One region of the Pantoea sp. X-Soil-MYKO-1289 genome, then DNA from elsewhere that is predicted to be linked to it. Evidence: predicted binding sites of a transcription regulator. Region 1 holds the regulator's gene; each other region holds the start of a gene.

Region 1 (7,800 bases):
GCGCCAGCCTGCAGAGCAAGCTATCCCGCGAGCCGCAGCCGCTGCGCCTCGCATTGAGCACTATCGAACAGTGGCTGCAAACCCACTGATTTTAAAAATGCCGTTTTATAGCAGACCGGTCTACTACAGGAGTTGTTATGGCAAGTACCCAGCTGTTTAGCCCGCTTAAAGTGGGTGCGATTACCGTACCGAATCGCGTATTTATGGCGCCGCTGACGCGTCTGCGCAGCATCGAGCCAGGCGACATCCCGACGCCGCTGATGGGCGAATATTATCGTCAGCGCGCCAGCGCCGGTTTGATCATCACCGAGGCGACGCAGGTCTCTTTCCAGGCGAAAGGCTACGCCGGCGCGCCGGGCCTGCATACTCAGCAGCAGATTGCTGCCTGGAAAGCGATTAACGCAGGCATTCACGAGGCGGGCGGCCACAGCGCCGTTCAGCTGTGGCACACCGGCCGCATTTCGCACAACAGCGTGCAGCCGGAAGGCAAAGCGCCTGTCGCGCCCTCTGCTATCGCCGCCGGCACGCGCACCTCGCTGCGTGCGGAAGACGGCAGCGTCTACCGCGAAGAGACCTCGACGCCGCGCGAGCTTACCCTCGCCGAGATCAAACAGATTGTGGCGGATTTCGGCCAGGCGGCCGCCAATGCGCGCGAGGCGGATTTTGATCTGCTGGAGCTGCATTCGGCGCACGGCTATCTGATGCATCAGTTCCTGGCGCCCGACTCCAACCGTCGCACCGACGAATATGGCGGCAGCATTGAAAAACGCGGCCGCTTCGCGCTGGAAGTGGTCGACGCCGCTATCGCCAACTGGTCCGCCGACCGCATCGGCATTCGCGTTTCGCCGATCGGCAGCTTCCAGAATCTGGATAATGGCCCTGAAGAAGAGAAAGCCGCGCTGTGGTATATCGGCGAGCTGGCGAAGCGCAATATCGCCTACCTGCACCTTTCCGAGCCAGACTGGGCGGGCGGCAAGCCCTACAGCGACGCCTTCCGCGAAAAAGTGCGCGCGCTCTTCCCCGGCGTGATTATCGGCGCGGGCGCCTATACCGTGGAGAAAGCGGACGATCTGATTGCGCGCGGCCTGATTGACGCCGTGGCCTTTGGCCGAGACTTTATCGCCAACCCCGATCTGGTGGCGCGTCTGCAGCAGGACGCCCCGCTCAACCCGCAGCGCCCGGAGAGCTTCTACGGCGGCGGCGCGGAAGGCTATACCGACTACCCGACGCTTTAAGCGCGACGCTGGCGTGACAACGGTTACGCCAGCGCCCGTTTTTTGCTATTTTCACCGCTATACTTAGCGTTTGAGTCATCAGAAGATGACGAATTAATAAAAGAGGATGTTATGCGTTTACTTCATACCATGCTGCGCGTTGGCGATCTGCAACGCTCCATCGACTTCTACACCCGCGTTCTCGGCATGCGCGTGCTGCGTCAGAGCGAAAACACGGAGTATAAATATACGCTGGCATTCGTGGGCTATACCGAAGAGAGCGAAGGCGCGGTTATCGAGCTGACCTACAACTGGGGCGTGGACAGCTACGATCTCGGCAACGCCTATGGCCATATCGCGCTGGGCGTGGACGACGTGGCGGCGACCTGCGACCGTATCCGCAACGCGGGCGGCAAAGTCACGCGTGAAGCGGGTCCGGTGAAAGGCGGTTCAACCATTATCGCCTTTGTCGAAGATCCAGACGGCTACAAGATTGAGCTGATCGAAAATAAACATGCCGGTCACGGCCTGGGCAACTAAGTTTGCCGCTTCAGTCTGCGCGGCAGCAGGCTGAAGCTTTCCCTTCTGCTGCACCCTCCTCTTTTTTTTGCCATAATGCGCGCTGCCTATTTTCTGCTATGAGATGCTGATGTCTGAAACGAACTCCCTGAACGCGCTGAATCAACGTTTCCGAGGTTTCTATCCTGTGGTGATCGATGTCGAGACCGCAGGCTTTAACGCGCAGACCGATGCGCTGCTGGAGATCGCCGCCACCACGCTGAAAATGGACGAAGAGGGCTGGCTGCATCGCGACCAGACGCTGCATTTCCACGTCGAGCCTTTCGAAGGCGCGCTGCTTCATCCAGAGGCGCTGGCGTTTACCGGCATCGATCCCAGCAACCCGCTGCGCGGCGCGATTAGCGAATATGAGGCGCTGCACGCCATATTTAAGATGGTGCGCAAAGGCATCAAGGATCACCACTGTAATCGCGCCATCATGGTGGCGCACAACGCGACCTTCGATCTCAATTTTATGATGGCCGCCGCCGGGCGCGCTGGGCTGAAGCGCAACCCTTTCCATCCGTTCGCCACCTTCGACACCGCCGCGCTGAGCGGGCTGGTGCTGGGGCAGACGGTGCTGGCGAAAGCCTGCAAAGCGGCAGGCATGGATTTTGACAGCACCCAGGCGCACTCTGCGCTCTACGACACTGAGCAGACGGCGACGCTGTTCTGCGAGCTGGTCAACCGCTGGAAACGGCTGGGCGGCTGGCCGCTGCCGATGGCGGCAAGCGACGACGCGGAAGCGGCGCCGGAGCAGGCGTAAAAAAAGGCCGACTTGCGTCGGCCTTTTTTTTACACTTCTTTTATTCCGCTTCTTTGTGCTTTTCCGCCGTCTCTTTGATCAGCGACTGCAGCTCGCCGCGCTGGAACATTTCGACGATAATATCGCAGCCGCCGACCAGCTCGCCGTCTACCCACAGCTGCGGGAAGGTCGGCCAGTTGGCGTATTTCGGCAGCTCGGCGCGAATATCAGGGTTCTGCAGAATATCCACGTAAGCAAAGCGCTCACCGCAGGCAGAGAGCGCCTGCACCGCCTGCGCAGAGAAACCGCAGCTTGGCAGTTTCGGCGAGCCTTTCATGTACAGCAGGACCGGGTTTTCTGCGATCTGGCGCTGAATTTTTTCTACAGTACTCATAATTGCCTTCCTTAATTCCCTACTTCGTGTTTGTTTATTGTAGCGACTTCGCCCCGTCCCTGAAAACGACAATTTCTCGCTTGCCAGGCGAAACCGCCATGTTTGTTAAGTTCTTTACTAAAGATCTGCGTTTTTCTGACGATAATCAAAACTTAAGCTGTTCATAACTGGTAATAACTTTGCTGCTATAAGCTGCTGAAATTGCTTATTTTAAACTCAACTGCAACCCTGTAACAGTTTAATAGAAAAATGGCTTAACTTTTGAAAAAAACCTGGCTTAGAATGGCCCCGGCGCTGATCTCCGATCAGATTTTTCTAACCACGTTACGGCCTGTTGTCGTAACCGCTAACCCTGTAACCGGACTATGCGATTACTGATTACGCTCTTTATATTAGCTTTCGCGCAGCTGTTCATGAACATCGCTTCGGCCTCGCCGCAAGCGCCGGTTAACGCCAGCCTGCACAAGGCGGAGAAAAAAAGCGCGCGCGAAGATGAGCGCCGCAAACGGCGACCGGTCAAAACCAGCGCGAAAAAAACGCGCCCTTCTACTGCGCAAAAACTCAAACTGAAAAAGCAGAAGAAAATTGAAACGGCTAAGCTTTCCCCTTCCGCCGCCGATACGAAAAAAACCCTTAAATCTTCTCACAAACGCTATGGCCGCCAGCGCACGCTGAGCACCGCAAAAGCCGCCACTCTCCCGCAGCTGAATGCCGACGACACCTCTACCATCAAAATGAGCAAGTCCCATCGCCTGCGCTACCAGAAAGCGCGCGAAACGGCGATGACCAAACTGATGGGTCAGCTGGGCAAGCCCTACCAGTGGGGCGGTACCTCGCCGCATACCGGTTTTGACTGCAGCGGCCTCGTCTGGTACGCCTATAAAGATTTGGTGAAATTCAGAATTCCACGCACCGCCAACGAAATGTATCACCTGCGCGACGCTGCGCCGGTCAAGCGCGAGTCGCTGGAGAAAGGCGATCTGGTCTTCTTCCGTATCAACGGCCGCGGCACCGCCGACCACGTTGGGGTTTACCTTGGCAACGGCAAATTTATTCAGTCGCCGCGCACCGGCAAAGATATCCAGATTAGCGGGCTTTCGGATGATTACTGGCAGCGTCACTATATCGGCGCGCGACGAGTGATGACGCCGAAAACCATTCGCTAAACGCCATAAAAAAACCGGGATAATCCCGGTTTTTTTATCGCTCTCTGTTAGTGCATGACGGCGGTAAAACCAAACGCCACAATCATCAGCAGCGCCGCGCCGGTAGTCATTAATGCCAGTTTCAAATCGGTGCTCATTACCTCTCCTTATCCACACAGTTGTCAGGGTCTTATGCGATTTTCCCATAGTTGCCGGTAAAAATCTCGTTTTATCCCGCAAGCCTTGTTAGAATCCCCGGCTTTGTTGCGCAACTGACGCAACGCCCGTGCCGTTCGCACGCAACAGCCCCTGTTTTGTCCTGCCCAGTGAGTATTTCACCGACAAAAACTGTAGCGAATTAACAGAAAACTCTCTTAGCGGACGCAAACGTTTAACATTATGCTTATCAGTGGCTTATTGATAAGTTCTGGAGTCTCTTTTCAATGGCAACAATTAAAGATGTCGCGAAGCGCGCGGGTGTTTCCACCACCACCGTTTCCCACGTGATCAATAAAACGCGCTTCGTTGCGGAAGAGACGCGCAACGCCGTCTGGCAGGCGATACAGGAATTACACTATTCGCCCAGCGCCGTGGCGCGCAGCCTGAAGGTCAACCACACCAAAACGCTGGGGCTGCTCGCCACCTCCAGCGAAGCGCCCTATTTTGCGGAAATCATCGAAGCGGTCGAGCATCACTGCTTTGAGCGCGGCTATACCCTCATTCTCGGCAACGCTCATAACGATCTGCAGAAGCAGCGCGCCTATCTGTCGATGATGGCGCAAAAGCGCGTCGACGGCCTGCTGGTGATGTGCTCCGAGTATCCGGACGATTTGCTGAAGATGCTGGAAGAGAACCGCAATATTCCGATGGTGGTGATGGACTGGGGCGAATCGCGCGGCGACTTTACCGACACCGTGCTCGATAACGCCTTCCAGGGCGGCTATCTGGCGGGACGCTATCTTATTGAGCGCGGCCATCGCGATATCGGCGCCATTCCCGGCCAGCTGGAGCGCAATACCGGCGGCGGGCGCCATGCGGGCTTTTTGCAAGCGCTGCAGGAAGCGGGCATCGCGGTACGTCCCGAGTGGATCGTTCAGGGCGATTTCGAGCCGGAATCGGGCTATCAGGCGATGCAGCAGATCCTGCAGCAGAAGCAGCGCCCAACGGCGATCTTCTGCGGCGGCGATATTATGGCGATGGGCGCGATCTGCGCCGCCGACGAGATGGGGCTGCGCGTGCCGCAGGATATTTCGGTGATCGGCTATGACAACGTGCGCAACGCGCGCTACTTCACGCCGGCGCTGACTACCGTGCATCAGCCGAAAGCCCAGCTGGGCGAGAAGGCGCTGGAGATGCTGCTCGACCGCATTACCAGCAAACGCGAAGTGTCGCAGACCATCGAAGTGCATCCCACGCTGATTGAGCGCCGCTCGGTCGGCGACGGCCCTTTTCGCGACTACCGCCGTTAATCCTCGCTTAACCACTCCTGATTGAGCGTTCGCGCATCGCCGAGATAGCTGAGCAGCCAGCTGAGCGCCGGCGATGCGCGCGCCTCCGACCAGCTCACGCAGCAGGGACTTTCCGGAAAGGGCGCAGGCAGCGTCAGCTCCGCCAGCTCGCCCTTATCCAGCAGCGGACGCGCCAGATGGCCCGGCATCATCGCCACGCATAAGCCATCCAGCACGCACGCCAGCCCCGCCTGCCAGTCCGGTACCACCAGTCGCCGCTGGTTATCCAGCGTCCAGGTCATGCGCCGCGGCAGCGCGCGCGAGGTATCCTCCAGCACCAGCGACGGCCAGGCGCGTAGCGCGTCGTCGTCGAGCTGCGGCTGCCGCGTCAGCGGATGCTGGCGCGCCACGACGCAGCGCCAGTTCAGCGCGCCCATATCGCGAAAGGAGAAACGCCCGCCGACCGGGATCGCCTGGGTGGCGCCGATCGCCACGTCGACGCGTCCGTCGGCCAGCGCGTCCCAGACGCCGTTAAACACCTCATAGCTGATGTGCAGCTCCATATCGGGAAAGTGGCGATAGAAGTCGGTCACCAGCTGACGACTGCGCGGCAGCTTCACGATGCGATCGACCGCGATGCTGAGCTGCCCGCGCCAGCCGTTCGCCAGCTGCTGACACTGTCTGCGGGTAGCGAGCATTTTTTTGATAACCTCACGGCCCTCGCGCACAAAATGCTCGCCAGCGGCGGTCAACGCCACCTCGCGATGCTGCCGTTCGAACAGCGGCACCGCCAGCCAGGTTTCCAGCTGGCGCACCGTATAGCTGACGGCAGAAGGCACGCGATGCAGCTCCTGCGCGGCGGCGCTAAAACTGCCGGTGCGCGCCACGGCGTCTACCACTTCAAGCGCATATTCGGACCACATGCTTTTTCCTTTCAAAAATTTTCACAGCACTCTGCAAATATTAACGTTTCACAGCGGCAGGCGCACCCTTTTACACTTTGCCGCGTTTAACCTGCCTGACGAAAATGAGATTAAAAACCATGCTGTCATCAAAAGGATTTATGCCTTACCTCGCCCTGCTCAGCATGCTGGGCTTTCTGGCGACCGATATGTATTTGCCCGCCTTCGGCGCGATGCGCATCAGCTTCAATACCTCGCCCGGCATTATCAGCGCCAGTATGAGCCTGTTCCTGGCGGGCTTCGCCATCGGCCAGCTTTTCTGGGGCCCGCTTTCCGACCGCATCGGGCGCAAACCGGTTCTGCTGATGGGGCTGGGGCTGTTCGCGCTCGGCTGCGCCGGCATGCTGTGGGTGGAAAATGCAATGCTGATGCTGGCGCTGCGCTTTATTCAGGCGATCGGCGTCTGCGCCGCGGCGGTGAGCTGGCAGGCGCTGGTGGTGGACCGCTATCCGCGCGCGCGCGCCAATAAGGTGTTCGCCACCATTATGCCGCTGGTGGCGCTTTCGCCCGCGCTGGCGCCGCTGCTTGGCGCCTGGCTGATTAGCCATTTTCACTGGCGCGCGATTTTTCTGGTGCTGACGCTGACCGGCGTGGCGCTGATGCTGGTAACGCTGCGCCTGCCCGCCAGTCGTCCGACAGCGCAAGAAGCGAACGATCAGCCGGGCTTTTTCTCGCTGCTGCGCTCTGGCGTCTATGGCGGCAACGTGTTGATTTATGCCGCCTGCTCCGCCAGCTTTTTCGCCTGGCTGACCGGCTCGCCCTTTATTCTCGCCGATGCGGGCCTGACGCCGGCGGATATCGGCCTGAGCTATATTCCGCAAACCATCGCCTTTTTGCTGGGCGGATTTGGCTGCCGCGCGCTGCTGAACCGCTTTGCCGGCGCGCAGCTGCTCCCCTTGCTGCTGGCGCTTTACAGCCTGAGCGTGGCGACGCTGTTCGCCGTGGCGCTGACCGGAAGCCACAGTCTGATCGCCCTGCTTGCGCCCTTCTGCGGCATGGCGCTGGCGAACGGCGCGATTTACCCGATTGTGGTGTCGAATGCGCTGCTGCCGTTCCCGCACGCCACCGGTAAAGCCGCGGCGCTGCAGAATACCCTGCAGCTCGGTCTTTGCTTTGTTGCCAGTCTGGCGGTCTCCGCAGGTTTACAACAGCCGCTGCTGATGACTACGCTGATTATGGTGACCACTATCGCGCTGGCGATAGCGGGCTACGTCTGGCAGCGACGCGCCAGCGCACAAATGGATATTGTCCGCGTTACCACTCCCTGCCAGGATAATCACTAAGGCAACTTTTATAGTTAGCTGCCTAACAATAAGTCGTTGAATACTGACCTG
Region 2 (7,800 bases), 1.2 Mb from region 1:
AGCTGCAGCCCGCGCGCGAATACCACTTCGCGCGTCTCCTGCACCAGCTGCGCGTTAACGGCGGAAAAGCGCTCCAGCGCCTGCGAGGCGGCGGCGACCGGGTTGCCGTTATCGCAATGGAGTTCGGCGAGCTGCGGCAGCATCGCGCGCAGCGTCTGAAACGCCGCCAGTGCAGGCAGGCTGGAGGCGTGAGAGTCGAGGATTTGGCTATAGCGCGCGCGCTGAGTCTCATAGAGGCGCGCCAGGGTGGCGTCGCCCAGCACGCAATATTGCCGGTAGCTGCGCTCCAGCTCCAGCGCGGTGCGCGCCATCGCTTCGCTGCGCCGCACGTCGGTGAAGGTATTGCGGTTGGTATCGGCGGCCTGATCGCTTAACGCCGATAAACTTTCCCAGGCCTGCCAGGCCAGCACCAGCAGCGGCAGCAGCACCAGCAAAAATGCCATCAGCACCAGCTGGCGCAACGATCGGGGAAATAAACGCCATCTTCTCACGCGGTCGCTTCCTGTTATAAACGCTGGGAGAATGCTAGCGAAGTCCGGCGGTGGAAGATAGAGCGGAAATGAAAACGGCAGGCCTTTCGGCCTGCCGTGAGAGCGACGCCGCAGCATCGCCTGAAAATAAGGTGGAGCCTAACTCAACGTTGCGCCCGATGCTTGATAACGTTGCAGAGCAAACGATTATCGGTTGGTGGACGGCAGGCTCCGTTTGGTGCGTCATTCAGTTTTTATGAGCTCTGCCGCCGTAGCGGGGCAATCATAAACAGGAGAATGAGCCACGTAGTAATATTAGCAAACTTCATGCCAGAAAAGAAATAACTTTCTTTTTCAGAGAGTTGCCAGACTGATGCTCGCTACCTGTCGCCTGAGGCACCGCCGCGCACGCCCTTCTGTCGCTAAAAACCAACACATCTATGCGCGGAATATTAATCGCTGATTTATCATCAGGATAAATGTCTCCTTTTAGAGACAGCAGAGAGGAGTAACTGTCGCCATTTGCCAACAGAAGTAAAAAAGGAGACATCGCTGTCTCCTTTTATTCTGTCGCGCGGGGTTAGCCCAGCTGTTTACGCGCGTTGCGGAAGATGCGCATCCATGGGCTATCTTCGCCCCACTCCGCCGGATGCCATGAGTTGCTTACCGTACGGAAAACGCGCTCCGGGTGCGGCATCATGATGGTCACGCGGCCGCTTTCATTGGTCACCGCCGTAATGCCGTTAGGCGAGCCGTTCGGGTTAGCCGGGTAGGTTTCGGTCACCTTGCCGTAGTTATCGACAAAGCGCAGCGCAACCAGTCCTTTGGACTCCAGCGCCGCCAGATGCGCACCGTCGCGTACTTCCACAAAGCCTTCGCCGTGAGAAACCGCAATCGGCATATGCGAACCAGCCATACCGTCCAGCAGTAGCGACGGGCTGGCGGCCACTTCCACCAGGCTGAAGCGCGCTTCGAAACGCTCCGACTGGTTGCGCACGAAGCGCGGCCAGAGTTCGCTGCCTGGGATCAGCTCGCGCAGGTTCGACATCATCTGACAGCCGTTGCACACGCCCAGCGCCAGCGTCTGCGGACGATGGAAGAAGTTCTCGAACGTATCGCGCACGCGGTTGTTGAACAGAATCGATTTTGCCCAGCCTTCGCCTGCGCCCAGCACGTCGCCGTAAGAGAAACCGCCGCACGCCACCAGCGCCTGGAACTCATCCAGACCGCGACGTCCCGCCAGCAGATCGCTCATATGCACGTCAACCGCCGTAAAGCCTGCGCGATGGAACGCCGCCGCCATTTCGACGTGGGAGTTGACGCCCTGCTCGCGCAGCACCGCGACGCGCGGACGCGCGCCGGTGGCGATCATCGGCGCGGCGACATCCTCTTCCGGATTGAACGTCAGATGGACGTTGAGGCCAGGATCGTTGTCATCCTTACGCGCTTCATGCTCCTGATCGGCGCAGATCGGGTTATCGCGCAGGCGCTGCATCTGCCAGCTGGTTTCGCCCCACCAGGTACGCAGCGTGGTGCGGCTTTCACTGAAGATCGCGCTGTCGCCGGAGCGAATCACAAAGCGGTCACCGCGCTGCGCGCTGCCGATAACATGACTGCACGCTGCGAGGCCCTGTTCCGCCAGCACCTTTTCCACCGCCGCGCGATCTTCGGCCTTGATCTGAATCACCGCGCCCAGCTCTTCGGTAAAGAGCGCGGCCAGCGCGTCGCTGCCCAGCGCGGCGATATCGACCTCGACGCCGCAGTGGCCGGTAAAGGCCATTTCCGCCAGCGTGACCAGCAGGCCGCCGTCTGAACGGTCGTGGTAAGCCAGCAGCTTCTGCTGCGCCACCAGCGTCTGAATCGCGTTAAAGAAGCCTGCCAGCTGCTGCGCATCGCGCACGTCGGCCGGCTTGTCGCCCAGCTGACGATAGACCTGCGAGAGCGCGGTGGCGCCCAGCGTGTTCGCGCCGTTGCCGAGATCGATCAGCAGCAGCAGGTTTTCGCCGTCCGCCTGCAGCTCAGGCGTGACGGTGCGGCGCACATCTTCCACGCGGGCGAAGGCGGTGATCACCAGCGACAGCGGCGACGTCATTTCGCGCTGTTCAATGCCTTCCTGCCAGCGGGTTTTCATCGACATCGAGTCTTTGCCGACCGGAATGGTGATGCCGAGCGCAGGACAGAGGGCTTCGCCTACCGCCTTGACCGCTTCGTAGAGGCCGGCATCTTCGCCAGGATGGCCTGCCGCCGCCATCCAGTTAGCGGAGAGCTTCACGCGCTTGAGATCGCCGATCTGCGTCGCCGCCAGGTTGGTCAGCGCTTCGCCCACGGCCAGACGGCCGGAGGCGGCGAAATCGAGCAGCGCAACCGGCGCGCGCTCGCCCAGCGCGAAGGCCTCGCCGTGATAGCTGTCGAGGCTGGCGGTGGTGACCGCGCAGTTCGCCACCGGAATCTGCCACGGACCGACCATCTGGTCGCGCGCCACCATGCCGGTGACGGTGCGGTCGCCGATGGTGACGAGGAAGGTTTTCTCCGCCACGGTCGGCAGATGCAGCACGCGGTTAACCGCGTCGCTAAGAGTAATACCGTCGCGCAGCAGCGGCTCACCTTTGGCCTGCTGCGTGACCACGTCGCGCGTCATCTTCGGCGTTTTGCCCAGCAGCACGTCCAGCGGCATATCGATCGGCGTGTTGTCGAAGTGGCTGTCGCTCAGGCTCAGGTGCTGCTCTTCGGTCGCTTCGCCGATCACCGCGTAAGGCGCGCGCTCGCGCTGGCAGAGCGCGTCGAACTGCGCCAGCTTCTCCGGCGCCACCGCCAGTACGTAACGCTCCTGCGACTCGTTGCACCACACTTCCAGCGGGCTCATGCCCGGCTCATCGTTCAGGATGTCGCGCAGGTTGAAACGGCCGCCGCGGCCGCCGTCGCTCACCAGCTCCGGCATGGCGTTGGAGAGACCGCCCGCGCCCACGTCGTGGATAAACAGAATCGGGTTCTCTTCGCCCATCTGCCAGCAGCGGTCGATCACCTCCTGACAGCGGCGCTCCATTTCCGGGTTGTCACGCTGTACGGAAGCGAAATCGAGATCGGCGTCGGACTGGCCTGACGCCATGGACGAGGCCGCGCCGCCGCCCAGGCCGATATTCATCGCCGGGCCGCCCAGCACGATCAGTTTCGCGCCCAGGGTAATTTCGCCTTTCTGCACGTGATCGGCGCGGATGTTGCCGATGCCGCCCGCCAGCATGATTGGCTTGTGGTAGCCGCGCAGCTCGACGCCGTTATGGCTGTTGACCCGCTCTTCATAGGTGCGGAAATAGCCGTTCAGCGCCGGACGTCCGAATTCGTTATTGAACGCCGCGCCGCCCAGCGGGCCTTCTGTCATGATGTCCAGCGCGCTGACGATGCGATCCGGCTTGCCGAAATTCTCTTCCCAGGGCTGCTCAAAGCCGGGAATGCGCAGGTTCGATACCGAGAAACCGACCAGGCCAGCTTTCGGCTTCGCGCCGCGTCCGGTGGCGCCTTCGTCGCGGATCTCGCCGCCGGAGCCGGTTGCGGCGCCGGGCCACGGCGAGATCGCCGTAGGATGGTTATGGGTTTCTACCTTCATCAGGATATGCGCCGCCTCCTGATGGTACTCATACTCGCCTTTTTGCGCGTCGGCGTAAAAGCGTCCCACTTCCGAGCCTTCCATGACCGCCGCGTTGTCTTTATAGGCTGACAGCACGTGGTCCGGCGTGGTCTCAAAGGTGTTTTTAATCATTTTGAACAGCGATTTCGGCTGTTTTTCGCCGTCGATAATCCAGTCGGCGTTGAAAATTTTATGACGGCAGTGCTCGGAGTTGGCCTGCGCGAACATATAGAGTTCGATGTCGTTCGGGTTGCGCCCCAGGCGCTGGAAAGCCGTCAGCAGATAGTCGATCTCGTCGTCCGCCAGCGCCAGCCCCAGCGTGCGGTTCGCCTCTTCCAGCGCCTGACGGCCGTTATTCAGCACGTCGACGCTTTTCAACGGCTGCGGCTCGTGATGCGCGAACAGCGCTTCCGCCTGCGACAGGTCGCTGAAAACCGTCTCCATCATGCGATCGTGCAGCAGCGCCTGAAGCGTCTGCCACTGCGCATCGGTGAGCTGCGGCGCCTGCACATAGAAGGCCAGACCGCGCTCCAGGCGGCGCACCTGCGGCAGATCGCAGTTGTGCGCGATATCGGTCGCTTTGGAAGACCAGGGCGAAATGGTGCCGGGACGCGGCGTCACCAGCAGCAGGCGGCCTTGCGGCGCATGTTCGGCGAGAGAAGGACCGTATTTCAGCAGGCGCTGCAGGCGCGCTTTTTCATCAGCGTTCAGCGGTGCGCTGACATCGGCAAAATGGACGTACTCGGCGTAAATGTCACTCACCGGCAGGTGAGCGTCCTGAAAGCGGGTCAGCAGTTTGTTTACACGAAATGCCGACAGGGCGGGCGAACCACGCAGAATTTCCATCATTTAATCTCTCGTCAGAGCGCCGTGCGACGCTTCAAGGGGCACAACAGCAGAAAACGGGCGGTATTATAGAGAAACACCCCGCTCGACGAAACCGTTTGCGCATAATTTCTCTGCCTGCGGAATTGCCTGAATTATGCACAAAACCTGCTTTATAAGTTGCTCTACGCTGCCGAGTTGCGCAAAATGCCCCTCGCTCTGGGAGTTCAAAAAAGATCAATACTGCCTTTAAAAGACAGAGGCCTTAGAGCCAGCGAGAGACAACTATTTGAAACGCCTAAAATTAAACTATCTGCTGATCGGTCTCGTCACCCTGCTGCTGGCGATGGCGTTATGGCCATCGATCCCGTGGTACGGTAACGGACAGGATGCGATTTCGCAGATAAAATCACGGGGAGTGCTGCGTATCAGTACCATCAATTCCCCGCTGACTTACTACACCATCAATAAAGCCCCGGCCGGCATGGATTACGAGCTGGCGAAGCGCTTTGCCGACTATTTGGGCGTTAAGCTCAAGGTCACGGTGCGCCCAAACCTCAGCGATCTGTTTGACGATCTCGACGACGGCAAGGCGGACCTGCTGGCAGCGGGCCTGATTTACAACGATGAAAGGCTGGCGCGCTATAAAACCGGGCCGAGCTACTACTCGGTCTCCCAGCAGCTGGTCTATCGCGTCGATAAGCCGCGCCCGAAGAATCTCGGCGATCTCAAAGGCGAGCTCAGGGTCGCTTCCGGCTCCGCCTATCTGTCGTCGCTGAAAACGGCGCGCGATAAGCAGTTTCCCGATCTCAACTGGGTGATCTCGACCGATCAGGGGCCGAAATCGCTGCTGGAGGCGGTCGCTGACGGCAAGCTCGATTACACCATCGGCGATTCCGTCACCATCGCCCTGCTGCAGCGCGTCCACCCGCAGCTGGCGGTGGCGTTCGACGTCACGGATGAAGAGCCGGTCACCTGGTATGTGCCGCACAGCGACGACAGCAGCCTGAACGCCGCGATGCTCGACTTCTTTAACTCAATGGGTGAAGAAGGCGTAATGGCGCGCCTGGAAGAGAAGTATCTCGGCCACGTCGGCACCTTCGACTATGTCGATACCCGCACCTTCCTGCGCGCCATCGACGTGACGCTGCCGGAGATCAAACCGCTGTTTGAGAAGTATGCGGCCAGTATCGACTGGCGGCTGCTGGCGGCGATCTCCTATCAGGAGTCGCACTGGAATCCGCTGGCGACCTCTCCGACCGGCGTGCGCGGCATGATGATGCTGACGCGCAACACCGCCGACAGCCTGAACGTCGAGGATCGCACCGACACCGAGCAGAGCATTCGCGGCGGCAGCCTCTATCTACAGCGCATGATGGAAAAGGTGCCCGCCACTATTCCTGAAGATGAGCGCATCTGGTTCGCGCTGGCGGCCTACAACATGGGCTACGCCCATATGCTGGATGCGCGCAAGCTCACGGCGAAACAGGGCGGCAATCCCGACAGCTGGGCCGACGTCAAGCTGCGGCTTCCGATGCTGAGCCAGAAACGCTACTATGCGCAGACGACCTACGGCTACGCGCGCGGACACGAAGCCTATAACTACGTCGAGAACATCCGTAAGTATCAACTGAGCCTGGTGGGATATTTGCAGGAGCAGGAGAAACGCCTGGCCCAGCAGGCGGCGCAAGAGGCGGAGCTGGGCAGAGGCTATCCGGCGGTGGCGCCGGAAATCGCCATGAATTAGGCAGCGTATGAAGCGCGGCGTCGACGCCGCGTTAGTCCGTTCCGCGCTGCGCCTGACGCAGCGCTTTTTTTTGCTCGCGCCGCATGCGGAAAAAGTCGCTCAGCATCGCCGCGCACTCCTCCGCCAGCACACCGCTCTGCAGCACCACCTGATGATTCATGCCGGGATGACCGAGCACGTCCATCAGCGAACCCGCCGCGCCGGTTTTCTCATCGCTGGCGCCATAGACCAGTCGCGCGATGCGGCTATGCACCATCGCGCCGGCGCACATCACGCAGGGCTCCAGCGTCACGTAGAGCGTGGTATCCAGCAGGCGATAGTTCTCCAGCACCTTGCCGCCCTGACGCAGCGCCATCATTTCGGCGTGCGCGGTCGGGTCGTGCTGGCCGATGGGCCGGTTCCACCCTTCACCGATAACGCGATCGCCCTGCACCAGCACCGCGCCGACCGGCACTTCGCCCTGTTCCCAGGCGATGCGCGCCAGCCGCAGCGCATGGCGCATCCAGTATTCGTCTTGAGATTGATTCACGCAGGCTCACTCCCGGCAGCAGCAAAGCGGCGCATTATAGCGATCCCGCGCGCAGAATCGAAGATGCAACCCTACTCCAGCTGCTGAAGTTCGCCGCGCGGCGTGACGCGCCAGCGGTGCTGGCAGAAAAAGAGCAGCGGGTTATCCTGCTTGCTGTCGCTGTAGCCGCTATAGAGCTGCAGCGGCGTGCCGATCTGCTCTTCGAGCTGAACCACTTTCTCATGGCCGAGGCAGCGCATGGCCAGCACGCGCCCGCCGAAGCCCCGCCGCATCTGGCTGGCGATCAGTTTGACGCGCGGCAAGAACGCCGAGTCGAAGTAGACCTGCTCCACCAGCGGCTGCGGCGAGCCGGTAATCAGCCAGACGTCGGCATCGTCGCTGCCCAGATAGTCGGTCAGGCGCTGCTGCACCACCGGAAAGGCGGTCACCCGCTGGCGAAACCACTGCGCAAAGGCCGCTTCGCGCCGCAGCAGCGTGCGCTCCGAGCGGCCAAAGGTGATCGACCAGAGCAGCAGGCTCATCGGCCAGCGCGCCGCGCGTCCTTTAATAAGCAGCCCCAGCCCGACCACCGGCAGCAGCGGCACCACCAGCAGCAAATTGAGCGGCT
Region 3 (7,800 bases), 1.2 Mb from region 1:
TAGGACATACCCGACTCCTTGGCACAAGTAATGTGCCAAAAAGTATAGTCTTTGTTCAGGAAGCGGTTTTACGACGGCGTTTTTTTTCCGGCAGCAGACTGGTCACCTGGCTTTCCACCCAGCCGTCGTCGAGACGCGTGCGCAGGGTATCGCCACTCTGCAACTGGGCGGTTCTTTTCACCACCTGCCCGGCGCTATCGGTAGTGACGCTGAAGCCGCGCGCCAGCGTCGCCAGCGGGCTGACGCCTTCCAGCTGGGCGGCAAGGGTGGCAAAGCGCTGTTTGTCGCGGTTAAGCGTCTTTTCCATGCTCTGCTGCAGGCGATAGCGCATTTGTTCCAGCTGGCGCTGCGCCTGAAACAGGCGCGGCTGCGGCTGATGCGCGGCAAGACGCTGAGAAAGCCGATCCTGCTGCCGCAGGCTCTGACGCAGCCGATTTTCCATCGCCTCGTTCAGCCGCTGCTGCAGGCGGAACAGGGCGGTCTGCTGGCGCGCCAGGCGAAGCTGCGGATGCTGCTGCTGCAGGCGATGATCGAGACGAGAGAAGCGGCGTTGTTGCTGCGCCAGATAGTAATCCATCGCCATTTCCAGTCGTTGTTGCTGCGAGAGCAACTGTCGCAGCAGCTCTGTCTGATTTCTGCTTACAATTTCAGCAGCGGCGGAGGGCGTCGGCGCGCGCAGGTCGGCGACGAAATCGGCGATGGTGACGTCGGTTTCATGGCCGACGGCGCTCACCACCGGAATACGGCTGGCGAAAATAGCGCGCGCGACGCGCTCTTCGTTGAAGCTCCAGAGATCTTCCAGCGAGCCGCCGCCGCGGCCGACGATCAGCACATCGCACTCTGCGCGCTGGTTCGCCAGCTCAATCGCGCGCACGATAGCGGCCGGCGCCTCGGCGCCCTGAACCGGCGTAGGATAGATAATCACCGGCAGCGAAGGATCGCGGCGGTGCAGCACGCGCAGCACGTCATGCAGCGCCGCGCCGGTCGCCGACGTGATCACGCCAACCTGTTTCGCCGGCTCGGGCAGCGGCTGTTTGTGCTGCTGGTCGAACAGGCCTTCGCTCGCCAGCTTCGCCTTCAGCAGCTCGAACTGCTGCTGCAGCGCGCCTTCGCCCGCCGGATGCATGCTTTCGATAATCAGCTGATAGTCGCCGCGCGGCTCATAAAGCGTAATGGTGGCGCGCACCAGAATCTGCTGGCCGTGCTGCGGACGGAAGGTAACGCGGCGGTTGCTGTTGCGGAACATCGCGCAGCGCACCTGCGCGCCGTCATCCTTCAGCGTGAAGTACCAGTGGCCCGAGGCGGGCTGAGAAAAGTTGGAGATCTCTGCGCTCAGCCACACCGATCCCATCTCCTGTTCCAGGAGCTGGCGCACCGTGGTATTCAGGCGGCTGACGGTAAAAACATTGGCGACTGGCGGTAGCGACATGTGATGGAGATCAAATAGTAAATCAGAGGGTTAATTAACCGATACTACATGGCTGCTGGCGAGGATCAAGACTTTTTCTAAAATAATGCTGGAGGCAAACGATTACGGCCTGTATAATGCCGCGGCAATATTTTATCTGTTCTCATTCACCCCAGGTTGAGATATTGCCATGCTAAGAATCGCTAAAGAAGCCCTTACTTTCGACGACGTTCTGCTCGTTCCTGCTCACTCCACCGTTCTGCCTAACACGGCCGATCTCAGCACTCAGCTGACGAAAAATATTCGTCTGAACATCCCGATGCTCTCCGCCGCTATGGATACCGTAACCGAAGCGGGACTGGCTATTGCGCTGGCGCAGGAAGGCGGTCTGGGCTTTATCCACAAAAACATGTCGATTGAGCGCCAGGCGGATGAAGTTCGCAAGGTGAAGAAACATGAAAGCGGCGTGGTAACCGAACCGCAAACCGTTCTGCCGACCACGACGCTGGCGGAAGTCAAAGCCCTGACCGAGCGCAACGGCTTTGCCGGTTATCCTGTCGTGAATGAAAGCAACGAACTGGTCGGCATCATTACCGGCCGCGACGTGCGCTTCGTCACCGATCTGACGCAGCCGGTTACCGCGGTCATGACGCCGAAAGAACGTCTGGTCACGGTGAAAGAGGGCGAGGCGCGTGACGTCGTACTGCAGAGAATGCATGAAAAACGCGTCGAGAAAGCGCTGGTGGTGGACGACAGCTTCCATCTGCTCGGCATGATCACCGTTAAAGACTTCCAGAAAGCCGAACGTAAGCCGAACGCCTGTAAAGATGCGCAGGGCCGTCTGCGCGTTGGCGCGGCAGTGGGCGCGGGCGCGGGCAACGAAGAGCGCGTCGACGCGCTGGTCGCCGCTGGCGTCGACGTGCTGCTGATCGACTCGTCGCACGGTCACTCAGAAGGCGTGCTGCAGCGCATCCGCGAAACCCGCGCAAAATATCCTGACCTGGAGATCATCGGCGGCAACGTCGCGACCGGCGCAGGCGCGCTGGCGCTGGCGGAAGCGGGCGTGAGCGCAGTGAAAGTCGGTATCGGCCCGGGTTCTATCTGTACGACCCGTATCGTCACCGGCGTGGGCGTGCCGCAGATCACCGCCGTTTCTGACGCGGTGGAAGCGCTGGAAGGCACCGGCATTCCGGTTATCGCCGACGGCGGTATCCGTTTCTCCGGCGACATCGCCAAAGCGATCGCCGCTGGCGCGGCAGCCGTCATGGTCGGCTCTATGCTGGCCGGTACGGAAGAGTCGCCGGGCGAAATCGAACTCTACCAGGGCCGCTCGTTCAAATCTTACCGCGGCATGGGTTCGCTGGGCGCGATGTCCAAAGGCTCTTCCGACCGCTACTTCCAGAGCGATAACGCCGCTGACAAACTGGTGCCGGAAGGCATCGAAGGCCGCGTCGCCTATAAAGGCCGCCTGAAAGAGATCGTTCACCAGCAGATGGGCGGCCTGCGCTCCTGTATGGGCCTGACCGGCTGCCAGACCATCGATGATCTGCGCACCAAAGCGGAGTTCGTCCGCATCAGCGGCGCCGGCATCAACGAAAGCCACGTGCACGATGTGACCATCACCAAAGAGTCGCCGAACTACCGTATGGGATCCTGATCCCGTAAGATTTATCGCCCGGCATAAGCCGGGCGCTTTCATTATCAAGTTACCCGCTCTGGAAACGCCTCAATGACGACGGAAAATATTCATAAGCATCGCATTCTGATTCTCGATTTTGGTTCTCAATACACGCAGCTGGTCGCGCGCCGCGTCCGCGAGCTGGGCGTGTACTGCGAACTCTGGGCATGGGATGTCACCGAAGAGCAGATCCGCCAGTTCAACCCGAACGGCATCATCCTTTCCGGCGGCCCGGAAAGCACCACCGAACTCAACAGCCCGCGCGCGCCGGAGTATGTCTTCAATGCGGGCGTACCGGTGCTCGGCGTCTGCTACGGCATGCAGACCATGGCGATGCAGCTGGGCGGCAAAGTTGAAGGCTCTAACGAACGTGAGTTCGGCTATGCGCAGGTGGAAGTGCTGACGCCAAGCGCGCTGATCCGCGATATCGAAGACGCCATCAGCGCCGCAGGCAAACCGCTGCTTGACGTCTGGATGAGCCACGGCGATAAAGTGACCGCTATTCCGTCCGACTTCGTCACCGTCGCCAGCACCGAAACCTGTCCGTTCGCCATCATGGCTAACGAAGAGAAGCGTTTCTACGGCGTGCAGTTCCATCCGGAAGTCACGCATACTCGCCAGGGTCTGCGCATGCTGGAGCGTTTCGTGCTCGACATCTGCGAATGCGAAGCGCTGTGGACGCCGGCGAAAATTATCGAAGACGCGGTCGAACGTCTGCGCGAGCAAATCGGCAACGATAAAGTCATTCTCGGCCTGTCAGGCGGCGTGGACTCTTCCGTGACCGCGATGCTGCTGCACCGCGCCATCGGCGATCGTCTGATCTGCGTCTTCGTCGACAACGGTCTGCTGCGTCTGAACGAGGCGGAGCAGGTGCTGGATATGTTCGGCGATCACTTCGGTCTTAATATCGTTCACGTTCCGGCTGAGGCGCGCTTCCTCGACGCGCTGGCGGGCGAAAACGATCCGGAAGCCAAGCGTAAAATCATCGGCCGCGTGTTCGTCGAAGTGTTCGACGAAGAGGCGAGCAAGCTGACCGACGTGAAATGGCTGGCGCAGGGCACCATCTATCCGGATGTGATCGAGTCCGCCGCCTCCGCGACCGGCAAAGCGCACGTAATCAAATCCCACCACAACGTGGGCGGCCTGCCGAAAGAGATGAAGCTGGGCCTGGTCGAGCCGCTGAAAGAGCTGTTCAAAGATGAAGTGCGCAAAATCGGCCTGGAGCTGGGTCTGCCGTACGATATGCTCTATCGCCATCCGTTCCCGGGTCCGGGCCTCGGCGTGCGCGTGCTGGGCGAAGTGAAGAAAGAGTATTGCGATCTGCTGCGTCGCGCCGATGCGATCTTTATTGAAGAGCTGCGCAAAGCGGATCTCTACAACAAAGTGAGCCAGGCGTTCACCGTCTTCCTGCCGGTGCGTTCCGTAGGCGTGATGGGCGACGGCCGCAAATATGACTGGGTCGTCTCGCTGCGCGCAGTTGAGACCATCGACTTTATGACCGCGCACTGGGCGCATCTGCCGTATGATTTCCTCGGCCGCGTCTCTAACCGCATCATCAACGAAGTCAACGGTATCTCCCGCGTGGTATACGATATCAGCGGCAAGCCGCCGGCGACCATTGAGTGGGAATAAGCTTTCCGCTTACACTGAAGCGCGTTGATTAATTCCTCGCCAGCCTGTCGTCAGAGAGGCTGGCGATTTTCTTTCCGCTCTTCACTCCAGGAAATATCTATGCTGTCACTCAAGGCCGTGAGCCTCTGCATTCTGCTGGTGATCCTGCTGTCGCTGGGCGCCAGCCTGGCGCAGGCGACGCGCCACGGCGACCTCTCCGGCGGGCAGGGCGGCTGGTGGTCGGCGCGGCGCGACTCCGCCGGTCTGGCGCCCGATCCGCAGCGCTACGCGGCGCAGGCGATCGTGCAGGTCTACGCCGCGCCGACCTACGGCTGGAAAGGCGCGGTGGCGGTGCATCCGTGGATTATCTTCAAGCGCGCAGGCGAGACGCGCTACAGCCGTTATGAGGTGATTAGCTGGGGCAGCGGCGATAAAGTGCGGCGCAACAGCAACCTGCCTGACGGCTACTGGTATGGCGCGAAACCGCGTCTGCTGGTGGATCATCGCGGCGAGGCGGCGGAGGCGATGATCCCGCGCATTGAGGCGGCGATCCGCTCCTATCCCTGGCCGCATACCTATCACGCCTGGCCGGGGCCGAACAGCAACACCTTTCTCGCCCATATCGGACGTGAAGTGCCGGCGTTGAAACTCGACATGCCCGCCAACGCGCTCGGCAAAGATTATCGGCCGCTGTGGCGTCCGATTGGCCTGCCGCCGTCGGGGCGCGGTATTCAGGTTTCCGTACTGGGCGTCGCCGGCGTAACGCTCGGCGCGGAAGAGGGCTTTGAGCTGAACGTGCTGGGTCTGAATATGGGCGTGGATTTTACGCCGCTGCGCCTGCGTCTGCCGTTTATCGGTGGCATCGGCGGCGACAACGTGCAGCAGGACAATCCGCCGGGCTGACGCCCGGCGCAGGCGTCAGCAGACGCCAAAATCGCCCTCTTCATGGTAGAGGTTGACGCTGTCCGCCTTTACCTCGATCTCTTTTTTTGTGGCGTCATCGACGCGCGCGCACCACAACGTCTCGCCTTCCACGCGCAGCACCAGCATCTTCGGGCCGCCGGTTTTAGACTGCACAAAATCATCGGGTTTAAACATGCTTTTCTCCTTGGGTTTTAAGGAAGTGTAGGGTGCGCCGCGCGCCTCTGCATAACATTTTTTGCGGCGCCTCTTCCATGATTTTTCATGAAATTCCCTCTCTAAAACGGATTGAGGCATGATGCTGCGCAGACAGCATTAGTTGGCGCAGTTGTCAGTTGACAACCTATCAGTTTTGGCGTAAGGTGCAGACAAAATGGAAAGAAGACGGCATCCAGATAAAGAGATTGAAGCGGCGCTGCGTCATGCCGAAGCTTACGGATGGCAAATAGTGGCGATGGGACATCATGGGTGGGGAAAAATGTATTGCCCTACGTATTCGGCGACATGTCGCTGCGGAGAGTTTTGCATCAGCGTGATTTGGTGCACGCCGCGTAATGCCTTTAACCATGCGCGTGCGCTGCGGCGGGTAGTCGATAAGTGTATTGCAGTGCGCAAACTGCATTAAGGAGCCAACATGGAATATATCTTTACGCTGCGTTTTCAACTGCCGAAACCGCTATTGCCGGAAGAGCAACTGCTGCAGCGGCTCATCGAGGCGGGCTGCGACGATGCGCTGGTAGGGCTAGGCGTGCCGGGAAAAGTGGCGCTGGAGTTTACGCGTGACGCCTCCAGCGCGAAGCGGGCGGTGCTGAGCGCCATCCAGAACGTGCAGAGCGCGGTGCCGGACGCGCAGCTTATTGAGGCGGCGCCCGATTTTGTCGGCCTGACCGACGTGGCCGACATCATCGGCGTTTCTCGCCAGAATATGCGCAAGCTGATGCTGAGCCACAGCCCGCACTTTCCACAGCCGGTGCACGACGGCAAAACCGCGCTCTGGCATCTGGCGGACGTGCTGGAATGGCTGGAGCAGCGCGGCAGCTACGCCATTCCTGCCGAGACGCGCGATCTGGCGCAGGTGACGCTGCGGCTCAACCTGCAGCAGGCGATGCAGCGCTATGCGCACTGCCTCGCCGCCGCCGCTGAGATCGGCAATCAGTGATGCAGCAGAAACAGCGTCGCCAGACCAAGGAAAATAAAAAAGCCGCCGGTATCGGTAATGGCGGTAATCAGTACGCTGGAGCCTACCGCCGGGTCGCGCTTGAGTTTGGTCATGATTAGCGGGATCAAGACGCCCATTAGCGCCGCCAGCAGCAAATTCAGCACCATTGCCAGCATCATTACGCCGCCCAGTTCCAGATTGTCATACATCATCCAGGTGATCAGCCCCATGGTGCCGCCCCAGAACAGGCCGTTAAGCAGCGCCACGCCAAGCTCGCGCGCAATCAGAAACGAGAAGTTGCCCGGCTCAACCTGATGCAGCGCCAGCGCGCGCACAATCATGGTAATGGTCTGGTTGCCGGTGTTGCCGCCGATGCCGGCGACAATCGGCATCAGCGTTGCCAGCGCCACCAGCTGCGAGATGGTGTCTTCAAACAAACCGATAACGCGCGACGCAATAAAGGCGGTGCAGAGATTGATCGCCAGCCAGGCCCAGCGGCGGCGCACCGCTTTGCGCACCGGCGCGAACACATCTTCCTCCTGACTGATGCCGCCCATGCGGCGAATATTGCTCTCATTCTCTTCGTTGACCAGGTCGATCACGTCTTCAATGGTGACGCGTCCAATCAGCTTGCCTTTGGCGTCGATGACCGCGGCGGAGATGAGGTTATAGCGCTCAAAAGCGCCCGCCGCGTCTTCGGCTTTGTCGTTGAGCTGGAAGGTGGTGGGCGAGGTGTTCATCACCTCTTCGACGCGTTTTTTCGGCTTATTGAGCAGAATATCGGTCAGCGGAAGCTCGCCCAGCAGCAGGTTGTCATCATCGGTGATGAAAATTTTATCTGTGCCGTTCGGCATGCTTTTTCGGTGGCGCAGATAACGCTGCACCGTCGCCAGCGTGACGTCGGCGCGCACCGTCAGGATATTGAAATCCATAATGCGCCCGACGCGATCGCGATCGAAGTCGACCACGCTGAGCACGCGCGCGCGCTGGCCAGGCTCCAGCGAGGCGAGCAGACGACCAGTC
Region 4 (7,800 bases), 1.8 Mb from region 1:
GTGATGGCGATCATCAAAACCATCTCCGAGCTGGAGCGCATCGGCGACGTGGCGGAAAAAATCAGCCGCACCGCGCTGGAAAAATTCGGCCAGCAGCATATGCCGCTGCTGGTGAGCCTGGAGTCGCTGGGGCGTCACACCGTGGAGATGCTGCACGACGTGCTGGACGCCTTCGCGCGCATGGATCTGACCGAAGCGATCCAGATCTATCGCGAAGACAAAAAGGTCGACAAAGAGTATGAAGGCATCGTGCGTCAGCTGATGACCTACATGATGGAAGATCCGCGCACCATTCCGAGCGTGCTGACCGCGCTGTTCTGCGCCCGCGCCATCGAGCGTATCGGCGATCGCTGTCAGAACATCTGCGAAATCATCTTCTATTTCGTTAAAGGTCAGGATTTCCGCCACGTCGGCGGCGATAAGCTGGATGAGCTGCTCTCCGGCGACGACGGCTCCAATAAACCCTCCTGATGACTCTCCGCCGTGCGCTGGCTGGCGCACGGCTCGCCGCTTTTTCTGCCCCACGCAACCGTTTTCTTTATATACTTGGCGCACTTTTTCTCTATCAAGGTGCTGATTCATGTCTCTTTCCCGCAGTAAGCAGAGCGTGACGCCTGCGAAGGCGATGCTGGCCGCGGTCAGCGGTTACGCGATGGATGGATTCGATCTGCTGATCCTGGGATTTATGCTGCCGGCAATTAGCCTGTCGCTGGCGCTGGATCCGTCGCAGGCGGGCTCGCTGGTTACCTGGACGCTGATTGGCGCGGTGGTGGGCGGTATTCTGTTCGGCCATCTCAGCGATCGTTTTGGCCGCATTCGCATCCTCACCGTCACCATTCTGATGTTCTCGATTTTCACCGGACTGTGCGCGGTGGCGCAGGGCTACTGGGATCTACTGGCGTACCGCACGCTGGCGGGCATGGGGCTGGGCGGCGAGTTCGGCATCGGCATGGCGCTGATTGCCGAAGCCTGGCCGGCGGAAAAGCGCAACCGCGCCTCGGCGTGGGTCGGCATCGGCTGGCAGCTTGGCGTGCTGCTGGCGGCCTTTATCACGCCGCCGCTGCTGGGCGTTATCGGCTGGCGCGGCATGTTTCTGGTCGGTCTGCTGCCCGCGCTGTTCTCGTTTGTGCTGCGGCGCAGCATGGGCGAGCCGGAGGCCTTTACCCGGCAGGCGACGCTGACGCCGTCGCTGTCGTTCGCCGCGCGCCTGAAAATGCTGGTGCAGGATCGCGCCACGGCGAAAGCGAGCCTCGGCATCTTTATCCTGACGTCAGTGCAGAACTTCGGCTATTACGGGCTGATGATCTGGATGCCGAGCTATCTCTCCGCTAACTTCGGCTTCAGCCTGACCAAATCGGGCTTATGGACCGCGGTCACCGTGGTCGGCATGACCTTCGGCATCTGGCTGTTCGGCGTGCTGGCGGACCGCTTTGCGCGCTGGAAAATTTTCCTGCTCTATCAGTTCGGCGCCGTGGCGATGGTGGTGATCTACGCGCAGCTGCGCGATCCCACCGTGATGCTGTTTACCGGCGCGCTGATGGGGATGTTCGTTAACGGCATGATTGGCGGCTACGGCGCGCTGATCTCCGACACGTTCCCGCCGCAGGCGCGCGCCACGGCGCAGAACGTCTTGTTCAACCTCGGGCGCGGCGTCGGCGGTTTCGGCCCGCTGGTGATCGGCCTGCTGGTGGCGAAAATTTCGTTTACCGCGGCGATCACGCTGCTGGCGCTGATCTACCTGCTGGATATCGTCGCCACGCTCTTTTTGCTGCCGAAAAAGCAGGGCAACGACGATTCGCTGGGCGCGATTGGTTAAGTCGCGGCGGATGAGTCGGCGACCAGCCGCCAGCCGCGCGCGCGCCAGAGCGCGGGCAGCTCGGCCATATCGGTAAAGCGCGTTACCAGCGGGTGGTCGATTTCAGGGTTGTGCGCGTCCGCGCAGTAGTAAAATACCGGGATGCCCGCCGCGATGCCGGCGCGGGCGCCCGCTTCGGAATCGTCCACCAGAATGCAGCGCTCGACAGGCACCTGCATCTGTTCGGCGGCGTAATGCATCAGCGCGGGATCGGGCTTCCAGCGCGCGATGTCGTAGCCGCTGTAGAGGCGATCGCGAAACCAGGGCAGCATGCCGGTCAGCCCCAGCGAGTGCTGCATCTTCTTTACCGTGCCGTTGGAGACGACGCACATCGGCACGGTTAGCTTTTCCACCAGCGCTTTCGCGCCGGGAATTTCCGTCAGCGACGCGTCGAACAGGCGCGCCACTTCGGCGCGGTAGTCGGTTTCAAATGTCGCCTGCGGCAGGGTGGCGTGATGCGTTTCTCCAACGTCGCGAATAATGTCGTAGAGCTGGACGCCTTTGTACCTTTCGAACATCTCCTGCAACGAGCAGCTAATTCCGTAGCGGGCGAAGGTGTTGACGTACGCCTGGGTGCAGAGCAATTCGCTGTCTACCAGGGTGCCGTCGCAGTCAAAAAACACGCACTCTACTGCCATCTGTCGCTATCCTTCTGTTTTCGAGAGAGCACACACTTTAACCTAATCGACGCAGATTGCGATCCCGGAAACGGTTGCGAAAAATCATTGTATTGCCGCTGTAAAGCGGTCAGGATACGCGCCGAGTTCTTTTCATCAGGATCGTTGGCATGAGTAAACAAGGCCTTTTGCAGCGCGTTTTTAAGCTGCAGGAACATGGCACTACGGTGCGCACCGAGGTTATCGCCGGTGTCACCACTTTCCTGACGATGGTCTACATCGTCTTTGTTAACCCGCAGATTCTCGGCGTAGCAGGCATGGATACCCAGGCGGTATTCGTCACGACCTGCCTTATCGCCGCATTCGGCAGTATTCTGATGGGTCTGTTCGCCAATCTGCCGGTGGCGCTGGCGCCGGCGATGGGGCTCAACGCCTTTTTCGCCTTCGTGGTGGTCGGCGCGATGGGCTATTCGTGGCAGGTGGGCATGGGCGCGATTTTCTGGGGCGCGCTTGGGCTGCTGATCCTGACGCTGCTGCGCGTGCGCTACTGGATGATCGCCAATATCCCGCTGAGCCTGCGCGTCGGCATTACCGCCGGTATCGGTTTGTTTATCGCCATGATGGGGCTGAAGAACGCCGGCATCATCGTTGCGAATCCCGATACCATCGCCGCGGTCGGCAATCTGACCTCGCACAGCGTACTGCTCGGCGCGCTCGGCTTCTTTATCATCGCCATTCTGGCGTCGCGCAATATCCATGCGGCGGTGCTGATCTCGATGGTGATCACCACCGCCATCGGCTGGGCGCTGGGCGATGTGAAATTTGTCGGCCTTTTCTCCGCGCCGCCTGCGATCGGCAGCGTGGTTGGGCAGGTAGATATTAAAGGCGCGTTCAATATCGGCATGGCGGGCATTATCTTCTCCTTTATGCTGGTTAACCTGTTTGACTCTTCCGGCACCCTGATCGGCGTCACCGACAAAGCGGGCCTGACCGACGAGAAAGGCACGTTTCCGCGCATGAAGCAGGCGCTGTTTGTCGATAGCTTCAGCTCGGTAACCGGCGCGCTGGCGGGTACCTCGTCAGTGACCGCTTACATCGAGAGTTCGTCCGGCGTGGCGATCGGCGGCCGCACCGGCCTGATGGCGGTAGTGACCGGCGTGCTTTTTCTGCTGGTGATGTTCCTGTCGCCGCTGGCGGCGATGGTGCCGGGCTATGCGGCTGCAGGCGCGCTGATCTACGTCGGCGTGCTGATGACCGCCAGCCTGTCGCGCGTGCGCTGGGACGATCTCACCGAAGCGGTGCCGGCTTTCGTGACCGCGGCGATGATGCCGTTCAGCTTCTCGATTACCGAAGGCATCGCACTGGGCTTTATCGCCTACTGCGTGATGAAGCTGGGCACCGGCCGCTGGCGCGAGATCAGCCCCTGCGTGGTGGTCGTGGCGCTGCTGTTCGTGTTGAAAATCGCCTTTATCGACGCGCATTAAGAAGACGGCTCGGGCTCTATCGCAAACCGCAGAGTCGTCTGCAAGCGGGTGAGATGAACCGAAGAGCAAAGCGTCACGCGCCATGGATGGCGCGGGGCGAGCTGGCAGGGATGCCGTTTTTTGCGTCTTTGCGATCGGTTCATCTCGCCCGCGTTGGCACCATTGCCCCGTAAAAAAAGCCGCTTAAGCGGCTTTTTTTTATGTCTCTGGGTGAAGGCTGCGCTCTCGCGGCGAGCTGGTCAGCCGCAGCGTGCGCGGCCCAATATTTGGTTTGCTCATCTCGACGTCGCGCAGCGCATGCCACTCGCGCGAGGCGTCAATTTCCCACAGGTGCAAACGCTGGGTGGCGGGCGACAGGGCGCATGACCACACCAGCGTCGGCTCGGCGTCGCACACTGCCTGAATATCGGGATAGCTCGTCGAACGCAGACGCCCGGCCGCAGGCTGCAGCCGCAGCGAGGCCATATTATCGTTCCCTTCGCCGGTCAGCTTGAGAATGCTCTGGCGCAGCGTCCAGATCTGCGTCACCGCTTCCATAAAATCCTGCTGCGCATTGATCCAGGCACGCTCGCCCGAGGTAAGCGACTGCATCAGCTGCTCCTGCGTCTGGCGGCTGTGGGCGCGAACGATCTCCATATCCAGCCCGGCGCGTCCTCCCTCTTCGGCCAGCAGCACGCCGACCATATTGCCGGCATAGGCGATGCTGAAATCGGGCAAATCACGATCGGCAAAGGCGGGACGGCCGTTGCTGTGGGTAACGAGAGCAGGAAGGGTGTTGATACCGTAAACGCGCAGCATCAGCTGCGCCAGCATCAGACGAGCAAGCAAAAAACGGCCACGGTATCTGTCAGGCAGCTGTCGCGCCTGATCGATGACATCCTGCGGCATGCGCATGGCGTCGGCGACAATGCCGCGATCGCCCATCCAACGTACAAAATGACCCGCCATCTGTCGCTCCGTGAAAATGGTCACTTAATCATCAGGGCGCATTGTAAGAATTTTCTGAGCATATTGCATCTGACATGCAACAGAATGACGCATATTCAGAATCGGCTGATAAAAGGCGGCGGGAAAAGAGAGGCCGCTACGCGCTTGCGCAGCGGCGGATGACCGTCAGGCCAGTTTGCACGCCTGGTCAAAACGCAGACGCGGCAGGCGCGGGTGCAGCTTCTCGCGATCGCCGTAGCCGAGGTTGATCAACATATTCACCTGCCAGCTGCTGCCGGCGAAGAACGCCTCGTTAACTTTCGCGGGATCGAAACCGGACATCGGTCCGGCATCCAGCCCGAGCGAGCGCGCGGCCAGGATCAGATAGCCCGCCTGCAGGCTGCTGTTGCGAAAGGCGGTCTCTTTCACCAGCTCCGGGCTGCCGGTAAACCAGCTGCGCGCATCGGCGTGCGGAAACAGCTGCGGCAGCTGATCGTAAAACGCCATATCGTGGGCGACGATGACCGTTACCGGCGCGGTCATGGTCTTTTCCACATTGCCGGATGAGAGCGCCGGCTTCAGCTTCTCTTTGCCTTCCTGCGAGGCGACAAAGACAAAGCGGCCCGGCGAGCAGTTGGCCGAAGTCGGGCCAAGGGCGGTCAACGCGTAGAGCTGCTCCAGAATGCCGGCTTCAAGGGGTTTATCCTGCCAGTAGCTATGGGTGCGGGCTTCGTTAAATAGTTGGTCGAGCGCGGTGTTGTCGAGCGGTGTATGCATACTACTCTCCTTGGTCTGGCGGAAGCAGCCGCCTGAGACATGCCATGGTGAAGGCGTATCCGGGAAAACCGGTGCTTATCGTTTATACCTCAATGACGGTTCGCCGCCAAATAGCAAAGGCGCAAACAGGCGGCGTTTGACTAAGGAGAAGAGCGAAAGTGCACAAATTGACGCTGTGTCCGATCATTTCCCAATACAGAAGCTGGAAAATATCCGTCCCAGCAAATCATCGGAGGTAAACTCGCCGGTGATCTCGCTCAGCGCCTGCTGCGCCAGCCGCAGCTCTTCCGCCAGCAGTTCGCCTGCCCACGCGCCCAGCAGCTGCGCCTTGCCCTGCTGTAAGTGAGTAGCTGCTAACTCCAGTGCCTGAAGATGACGTCGACGCGCCAGGAAGCCGCCTTCCATATTGCCGGAAAAGCCCATCGACTGTTTCAGATGGTCGCGCAGCGCATCCACGCCCGCGCCGGTGCGCGCCGAAAGACGAATAAGTGAGTGATGATTTACTTCTGTCAGGCCCAGCGTTTCGCCAGTGACGTCCGCCTTATTGCGCACGACGGTAATCGGCAACGCCGCAGGCAGGCGCGAAACGAAGTCGGGCCAGATCTGCGCCGCTTCCGTGGCGTCGGTGGTGGTGCCGTCCACCATGAACAGCACGCGATCCGCCTGCTCGATCTCCTGCCAGGCGCGCTCGATGCCGATACGTTCGACCTCATCGCTGGCCTCGCGCAGCCCGGCGGTGTCGATGATATGCAGCGGCATGCCGTCGATATGGATATGTTCGCGCAGCACGTCGCGCGTGGTGCCGGCGATATCGGTAACGATCGCCGCTTCGCGTCCCGCCAGCGCATTCAGCAGGCTTGATTTACCCGCATTTGGCCGGCCCGCGATCACCACTTTCATGCCTTCGCGCAGCAGGCTGCCCTGACGCGCTTCGGCGCGTACCGCGTCGAGATCGACGATCACCTCATCCAGCTGCGCTTCGATTTTACCGTCGGAGAGAAAGTCGATCTCTTCATCGGGGAAGTCAATCGCCGCTTCGACGTAGATGCGCAGGTGGGTCAGCGCCTCTACCAGCTGGTTGATGCGCGTCGAAAAGGCGCCCTGCAGCGAATTGACCGCGGAACGCGCCGCCTGCTCGGAGCTGGCGTCAATCAGATCGGCGATCGCCTCGGCCTGCGCCAGGTCGAGCTTGTCGTTGAGAAAGGCGCGCTCGGAAAACTCGCCCGGCTGGGCGATGCGCACGCCAGGCAGCGCCACGATGCGCTTCAGCAGCAAATCGAGGATCACCGGGCCGCCGTGGCCCTGCAGCTCCAGCACATCTTCGCCGGTAAAGGAGTTCGGGCCGGGAAACCACAGCGCGATGCCCTGATCCAGCACGCTGCCGTCGGCGTCTTTAAACGGCAGATAGTCGGCGTAGCGCGCTTTCGGCAGCTTGCCGAGCACCTGCTGCGCCACCTCGGCGGCGCGCGCGCCGGAGATACGCAAAATACCGACGCCGCCGCGTCCGGGAGGCGTCGCCTGGGCGACGATAGTATCGCTGTGGCTCATGGAATTTTCTCTCGCTAAAAAATAAGGCGGTCTTATTGACCGCCTCAGGGTAAACCAGATTGTCAGACGAGCGTAAGCGCGTTACGCCTTCTTCTTGTCGCGGCTGTGCAGACCGCGTTTTTCCAGCCCGCGATAAATCAGCTGCTGCTGAAGAATGGTCACCAGGTTGCTGACGATGTAGTACAGCACCAGACCTGACGGGAACCACAGGAAGAACACGGTAAAGATAACCGGCATATAGGTCATGATCTTCTGCTGCATCGGATCGGTCACGGTGGTCGGTGACATCTTCTGAATGAAGAACATGGTGATGCCCATCAGAATCGGCAGGATGTAGTAGGGGTCCTGCGCCGACAGGTCATGGATCCAGAGGATAAACGGCGCGTGGCGCAGCTCCACCGAACCAGACAGCATGTAGTAAAGCGCAAGGAAGATCGGCATCTGAATCACCAGCGGCAGACAGCCGCCCAGCGGGTTGACCTTCTCCGCTTTATAGAGCGCCATCATCTCCTGGCTCTGCTTCTGCTTGTCGTCGCCCAGGCGCTCACGCATCGCCTGAATCTTCGGCTGCAGCATGCGCATTTTCGCCATC

What was found. Region 1 encodes PurR, which represses purine synthesis genes. Its sites were predicted from a motif close to CANGCAAACGTTTGCNTG; they were not measured.
Region 2: purL (phosphoribosylformylglycinamidine synthase) is a predicted target of PurR. The motif match lies at 5,026-5,043, and genes of this name have one in related genera.
Region 3: guaB (IMP dehydrogenase) is a predicted target of PurR. The motif match lies at 1,521-1,538, and genes of this name have one in related genera.
Region 4: AC6I7Z_RS00105 (NCS2 family permease) is a predicted target of PurR. The motif match lies at 2,557-2,574, and genes of this name have one in related genera.

What each region holds. Positions count from the first base shown of each region.
Region 1 covers NZ_AP036004.1:1,859,785-1,867,584, reverse strand. The annotation lists gene AC6I7Z_RS08960 (TetR/AcrR family transcriptional regulator) at 1-89, shown strand, start outside; gene AC6I7Z_RS08955 (alkene reductase) at 138-1,235, shown strand; gene gloA (lactoylglutathione lyase) at 1,347-1,754, shown strand; gene rnt (ribonuclease T) at 1,864-2,538, shown strand; gene AC6I7Z_RS08940 (Grx4 family monothiol glutaredoxin) at 2,579-2,914, opposite strand; gene AC6I7Z_RS08935 (C40 family peptidase) at 3,277-4,077, shown strand; gene cydH (cytochrome bd-I oxidase subunit CydH) at 4,125-4,214, opposite strand; gene purR (HTH-type transcriptional repressor PurR) at 4,500-5,525, shown strand; gene punR (DNA-binding transcriptional activator PunR) at 5,522-6,427, opposite strand; gene punC (purine nucleoside transporter PunC) at 6,547-7,749, shown strand.
Region 2 covers NZ_AP036004.1:3,080,020-3,087,819, forward strand. The annotation lists gene AC6I7Z_RS14805 (sensor histidine kinase) at 1-491, opposite strand, end outside; gene AC6I7Z_RS14810 (hypothetical protein) at 796-1,020, opposite strand; gene purL (phosphoribosylformylglycinamidine synthase) at 1,051-4,941, opposite strand; gene mltF (membrane-bound lytic murein transglycosylase MltF) at 5,207-6,664, shown strand; gene tadA (tRNA adenosine(34) deaminase TadA) at 6,696-7,193, opposite strand; gene yfhb (phosphatidylglycerophosphatase C) at 7,265-7,800, opposite strand, start outside.
Region 3 covers NZ_AP036004.1:3,031,658-3,039,457, reverse strand. The annotation lists gene AC6I7Z_RS14645 (M4 family metallopeptidase) at 1-8, opposite strand, end outside; gene xseA (exodeoxyribonuclease VII large subunit) at 56-1,429, opposite strand; gene guaB (IMP dehydrogenase) at 1,599-3,065, shown strand; gene guaA (glutamine-hydrolyzing GMP synthase) at 3,138-4,718, shown strand; gene AC6I7Z_RS14625 (DUF3750 domain-containing protein) at 4,818-5,600, shown strand; gene AC6I7Z_RS14620 (GDFGVC terminal motif YodC-like protein) at 5,616-5,795, opposite strand; gene AC6I7Z_RS14615 (helix-turn-helix transcriptional regulator) at 6,253-6,777, shown strand; gene mgtE (magnesium transporter) at 6,771-7,800, opposite strand, start outside.
Region 4 covers NZ_AP036004.1:18,318-26,117, forward strand. The annotation lists gene phoU (phosphate signaling complex protein PhoU) at 1-471, shown strand, start outside; gene AC6I7Z_RS00095 (MFS transporter) at 581-1,816, shown strand; gene yieH (6-phosphogluconate phosphatase) at 1,813-2,493, opposite strand; gene AC6I7Z_RS00105 (NCS2 family permease) at 2,643-3,956, shown strand; gene AC6I7Z_RS00110 (4'-phosphopantetheinyl transferase family protein) at 4,155-4,904, opposite strand; gene AC6I7Z_RS00115 (malonic semialdehyde reductase) at 5,070-5,660, opposite strand; gene mnmE (tRNA uridine-5-carboxymethylaminomethyl(34) synthesis GTPase MnmE) at 5,844-7,208, opposite strand; gene yidC (membrane protein insertase YidC) at 7,290-7,800, opposite strand, start outside.